DNA from 2 places in the Exiguobacterium sp. S22-S28 genome. Region 1 is predicted to be linked to the other one. Evidence: a T-box and tRNA genes for the amino acid it is inferred to sense, from the RefSeq annotation. Region 1 holds a T-box; the other holds one or more tRNA genes.
What was found. A T-box is a leader RNA that pairs with one kind of tRNA and senses whether it is charged. The one in region 1 lies ahead of leuS (leucine--tRNA ligase), so its partner is inferred to be a tRNA-Leu.

Region 1 (3,112 bases):
CATCGAGTGGTCCCATGAACATTTCGTACAAACGAAGCGTATCCGCACCGTGCGACTTGACGATCTCATCCGGATTAATAACGTTTCCGCGTGATTTCGACATTTTTTCGTTGTTTTCGCCAAGGATCATCCCTTGGTTATACAACTTTTGGAACGGTTCCTTCGTCGGCACGACACCGATGTCATACAAGACTTTGTGCCAGAAGCGGGCATACAGCAAGTGAAGAACGGCATGCTCTGCTCCACCGATATAAATATCGACCGGGAGCCAGTATTTTAATTTCTCCGGATCTGCGATCGCTTCTTCGTTATGCGGATCGATGAAACGAAGGTAATACCAGCAGCTGCCGCCCCATTGCGGCATCGTGTTCGTCTCACGGCGTCCTTTAAGTCCTGTGACAGGATCCGTGTAATCGAGCCAGTCTTCTGCAAGTGCCAATGGAGATTCACCTGTCCCGGACGGCTTGATTTCCGGAATCATCGGCAATTCAAGCGGAAGTTCTGATTTATCAAGTGTCTTCATTGTTCCGTCTTCCATGTGGACGACCGGGATTGGTTCTCCCCAGTACCGCTGACGGCTGAATAACCAGTCACGCAACCGGAATGTGATTTTTTTCCGTCCGACTTGATTTGTCTCCAGTTCTGCGATAATCGTGTCGATGGCCTCTTGTTTTGAAAGTCCGTCGAGCATTTGTGAATTGACATGCTCGCCTTCTCCCGTATACGCTGCTTGGTCGACGTTGCCGCCCTTTACGACTTCGATGATCGGAAGGTCAAACTGTTTCGCAAATTCATGGTCCCGCTCATCGTGTGCCGGAACTGCCATGATGGCCCCTGTTCCGTATGTCGCTAAGACATAATCAGCAATCCAGATCGGAAGACGTTCGCCGGAAATCGGATTGACGGCAAAGGCTCCTGTGAAGACACCCGTTTTTTCTTTCGCAAGATCGGTCCGCTCCAAGTCCGATTTCGTCTGAACAGACGCGATGTACGTTTTGACGGCTTCTTCGTGATCGGTTGTCGTGATGTCCGCGACGAATGGATGCTCCGGTGCAAGGACAAGATAGGTTGCTCCGAATACGGTATCCGGACGTGTCGTAAAGACCGTCACTTGTTTTTTATGACCATCAATCGTAAAGTCGATTTCCGCTCCTTCCGATTTTCCGATCCAGTTCCGTTGCATTTCTTTGACGGATTCCGGCCAGTCGAGCTCATCCAAATCTTCGAGCAAACGGTCCGCGTACTCTGTGATTTTCAAGACCCACTGCCGCATCGGGACACGGACGACCGGATGATTTCCACGTTCGGATAACCCGTCGATGACTTCTTCGTTCGCAAGCACTGTTCCGAGCGCCGGGCACCAGTTGACGGCTACTTCGTCGACAAAAGCGAGTCCTTGTTCATACAATTTCGTAAAGATCCACTGTGTCCATTTGTAATATTTCGGATCCGTCGTATTGATTTCACGGTCCCAATCGTAAGAAAACCCTAAATCTTTTAACTGACGTTTGAACGTCTCGATGTTTTGAGCGGTGAATTCCCGTGGATCATTTCCTGTATCAAGGGCGTATTGTTCCGCCGGTAGACCAAATGCATCCCATCCCATTGGGTGAAGGACGTTATAGCCCTGCATGCGTTTCATACGTGCGAGGATATCCGTTGCCGTGTATCCTTCCGGGTGTCCGACATGCAGTCCTGCTCCCGATGGATAAGGAAACATGTCTAGCGCATAAAACCCTTCTTTTTCTGGATCTTCTGTTGTTACGAACGCATTGTCTTGCTCCCAACGCGCTTGCCATTTTGGTTCGATCTCGCGATGATTGTACGGCATCTCTATTCCTCCTCTGAATATACAAAAAAACCGGTCTCCGCCCCTAGGAATAGGGACGAAAGACCGGTTTGTCTCCCGCGGTACCACCCACGTTGTCTGCTGAAGCAGACCACTTGATTCACGGATAACGGTGTGAAGGACCGGATTCGCTACTTCTGTTCACGAATCATGCTCCCTGACGAGTTCAAGGATGATTCCGACTGGTTTGCACCGACCACCAGCTCTCTAAACGGAATGACTCCCTTACTACTTCAGTTCGTCGCAATGGACTATCTATGTGTTAGTGTAAGCTGAATCTTCCCTTATCGTCAACGGTTCCGTAAAATTTCTCCGATTGCCGCATGCGACGAAACGATATGGTCGGCGTGATGCAGGGCTTGTGCCGGCATTCGATCATCCAGCAAGGCGATGACTTCCATTCCCGCTTCCTTTGCCCCGATCATGCCGTTCGCTGCATCTTCAATGACGATACAGGCCTCCGGTGCTTGATCAATCCGTTGTGCTGCCAATCGAAAAATCGCCGGATCCGGTTTTGACCGTGGCACTTCAAATCCGCTTGTGTACGCATCGACCGTCAATCCGTAATGCGTGATGACGCGTTTGATTTTTTCAAGTGAACTCGACGACGCAATGGCCACCTTGTATCCTTCCGTCCGCGCAAGCGCCATCAACTCACGGACACCGTCTTTTAACCCACACTCTTCCGGCTTGGCATGCTGTTGAAATAATTCATGTTCAAGCGCAAGCAACGATTCCGTCGAATGCGGCAAATCATGTTGGGTGATCAGTTCCTGCCACATTTCGTCCCCTGTTTTCCCCATGAACGTCGCGTATTGAATACGATCGAGCGGAATCGCTAATGTCTGGAACATCTGCTGATGCACTTTAAAATATTGAATTTCACTATCCAGGATGACCCCATCCATATCAAAAATCAGACCGGTTTTTTTCATTCTGTTCCCTCCTTTCAATCAGATTACCAAAAAGGCGCGAAAAAAAGAGGACACTTCTTTTTTTCGCACCTTCTTTACGCTTCTAGTTTTTTCTTCGGTACTGCCCGGATGAATGTAAACCCAGCCACGATAATCAGTCCGATTAACGTCAAGAAGACGGCATTCATTCCTGAGACATCATAAATCAATCCACCGACGGTCGGACTGATCATCCGTCCGGCCGATGCTGCGATATTGACGTATCCTTGGAACTCCCCTTCTTTACCGATCGGCGCCAAGCGTGCTGCCATTGCCGGAACCGCCGGCCAGATGAACATCTCTCCGATCG
Region 2 (3,112 bases), on a different contig from region 1:
AGCAGCGGAGAAACGTACTTTTTCCGGACCCAGAAGGTCCAATGACACAAACGACTTCTTTTTCTTTGATTTCAACGGAAATGTCCTTTAACACTTCGTTCGAGCCAAACGACTTCTTTAATTGTTTCACTTCAATGATACTCATCGTAGCGTAAACCTCCGTTCCAAAAATTTCCCTAGCAGTGAAAGGAGATAGATGACGACGAAATACATCAGACCGACGACGGTCCAGACGATGAACGGTTCAAACGTCGTCGCCTGTTGCACTTGTCCCTGTTGCGTCAAATCCGCGATGCCGATGATCGATAATAACGATGTATCTTTTAAGCTGATGATCGATTGATTTGTAATCGTCGGTAACATACGACGAAATGCTTGCGGCAAAATGATTTGTGTCATCGTTTGACGCCCCGTCATACCAAGGGAACGGGCTGCTTCAGTTTGTCCTTTATCAATCGATTGAATCCCGGCCCGGATGATTTCAGCGAAGTAGGCTCCAGCATTGATCGCGACAGTCAAAATCCCGGCATACATCCGGTCCATCGACAGCCACTCGAGCGAATTGAGTCCAAAATAGATAAAGAACAATTGGACGATAAAGGGAGTTCCCCGAATAACATCGATATAGACAATGGCGATTCCGTTTAAAATCTTAAGTGGTGATAAACGCATCAATGCGACGATCAAGCCGATTAAAAATCCAACAATGACCGCGATGATAAAGATATAAAGGGTAATTTGTAACCCTTCCAAGAAAAACGGAAACGCCGTTTTTGCGACTTCCATCAGTGACTCAACTCCCTTGTCATTCGTTCAAATGGCTTATTTTAAATACGTATCGACGATTTTATCGTACTCGCCGTTTTCTTTGAGGTTAGCCAATCCTTTGTTGATTTTTTTCATCAACTCTTCGTTTTCACCTTTTAAGACGGCGATTCCATAATTATCACCATTCAAACGATCCCCGACTAATTTCAGACCCAGGTTTTGTTGTTTGTTTGCATATGAGATAACTGGATAATCTTCAATCAATGCTGCAGCATTTCCATTTTTGACTTCTTGGAACATCGCAGGACTGTCGTTGAATTGTGTGACCGTAATGCCTAACTTATCTGCATTATCCGTCGCATATTTTGCACCTGTTGTTCCCTTTTTGACAGCTACTTTCTGTCCTTTCAAATCATCAACTGATTTGATTTTGTTTTCATCTTCTTTGACGACTAAAATCAACCCAGCTTTAAAGTAAGGGTCTGAGAACGTCACGACTTTTTTCCGATCATCCGTGATGCTCATACCAGCAATCGCGACATCCAATTGATTGGCTTGAAGGGCTGGAATGATTCCGCTGAAATCCATTGCTTCAAACTTGATTTTAAAATCTTGATCCTTCGCAATGGCTTTAATGAGGTCAATATCGATTCCTTTATATGTGTCCCCGTCTTTATATTCAAACGGTGGATATGTGACATCGATTCCGACTTTGTATGTCTTGTCTTTCGAAACCTCGTCTTTTGATCCGATGCTACACGCACTTAATACCATTAAACAGCTAAGCAGTAAAAATAAAACCGATAAATGCTTTTTCATGTTGTTACTCCTCTCTTGAAAGCAAATGCCTTCTTCCTTGTATTTTCTTCAAAAATTTTTCCTTAACACATATTTTATCAGAAAAATTCAAATTTTACGAACTAACTTATTAAGGCATACATTAAAATTTTTCAAAATAAAAATAGGAGCACCCTTCTTACGAAGAGTACTCCTATTTTTGCTTTAAAATGCCGCCGAGAGGACTTGAACCTCCACGGTGTTGCCACCACTAGATTCTGAGTCTAGCGCGTCTACCAGTTCCGCCACGACGACTTCTATTTATGTTACTAGAATACTAAATAGTTGTTTTCGTGTCAACGGTTTCATTGATTTTTTTAGACTTCTTTTGGCTGTTCATTCAAAATACGGCGAACGAATTGTTCTACCACATCATCATACGTATCCGGATCTTCGAAATAAGCCATCGCGTGGGCTGCATTTGGAATGACAACCAATTCTTTCTCCGTCGGACAGGCTTCGTATAATTCATAGACCATTGAAGTCGGAACAAACGTATCAGCACCGCCGTGTAAAAATAAAATAGGGACAGTCGCTCGTCTGACTTGTTTGATCGCTGACGCCTCACTGAAAAAATAACCGGCTTTTAGTTTCGTTAAGATACTGGTCATCGCCAAAAACGGAAAGTGCGGCAAACGGTACATCCGTTTCATTTGATAGGCGAGGACGGCATTGACTGACGTGTACGCGCAGTCAGAAATGATCCCTTTAATTTGTGACGGCAACTTTTCCCCACTCGTCATCAGGACCGTTGCACCGCCCATTGAGACACCATGCAAGAAAATCGCACTTTCTTGACCTAGACGCGCAATCAAGTATTCACTCCACCGGAGACAGTCTTCCCGGTCATGCCATCCAAAACCGATGTAATTCCCATCACTTTTTCCATGTCCCCGGTTATCCGGCATCATGACATGGAAACCGGCTTGGTGATACAAATAAGCAAATCCGGCTAAATCCGTACCAACACCTCCATAGCCGTGAACGAGGATCACAACCCGTTCAGATGGAACAAGCGGCGGCAAATAATGCCCGCGCAATGTCAATCCATCGTGTGCTGTTACTTCAATCAGCTCAAGCGGTTGTTCTTTGATCCACGTTTGACCCGGCTGCATCAAACGGACCATTTCGTCGCTTAAATCACGATTGTTGGATAAAAAGGGTTTAGGGTTGGTCGCGATTGCCATTTCATAAAAATAATAACTCGCTGCAAGCATCCCTGATCCAAGTACACCCAGACCAATTTTTGTTCGTTTACGCATCACTGTCCACTCCTCATCCGCTCTTATAACTCAATTTGTAGCTGCGCTGAAGATGCCGTATCCTCTTCTTGTAAAATGTGCTGACGCAGACGGTGCTCCTGTTGTGCTTTACGGTAAGCAAATTCCTGTACCAATTCTTGTCCCGTAAATCCTTCATCGACAATTTCAGCCAACAAGTCCGTTTCTGTCGTTACGATTTCTTCAGGATTTCGAACGATCAATACTTGACCGACTTGAGCCAACAT

Region 2: it encodes a tRNA-Leu, which carries the amino acid that the T-box ahead of leuS (leucine--tRNA ligase) is inferred to sense. The anticodon was not compared.

What each region holds. Positions count from the first base shown of each region.
Region 1 covers NZ_JBHFFC010000015.1:1,707-4,818, reverse strand. Annotated here, with positions in the region: gene leuS (leucine--tRNA ligase) at 1-1,831, opposite strand, end outside; T-box leader at 1,880-2,100, opposite strand; gene ACHA8N_RS04610 (HAD family hydrolase) at 2,140-2,784, opposite strand; gene ACHA8N_RS04605 (MDR family MFS transporter) at 2,859-3,112, opposite strand, start outside.
Region 2 covers NZ_JBHFFC010000028.1:89,459-92,570, reverse strand. Annotated here, with positions in the region: gene ACHA8N_RS11675 (amino acid ABC transporter ATP-binding protein) at 1-145, opposite strand, end outside; gene ACHA8N_RS11670 (amino acid ABC transporter permease) at 142-786, opposite strand; gene ACHA8N_RS11665 (transporter substrate-binding domain-containing protein) at 823-1,542, opposite strand; tRNA gene ACHA8N_RS11660 (tRNA-Leu) at 1,777-1,860, opposite strand; gene ACHA8N_RS11655 (alpha/beta hydrolase) at 1,923-2,867, opposite strand; gene ACHA8N_RS11650 (hypothetical protein) at 2,891-3,112, opposite strand, start outside.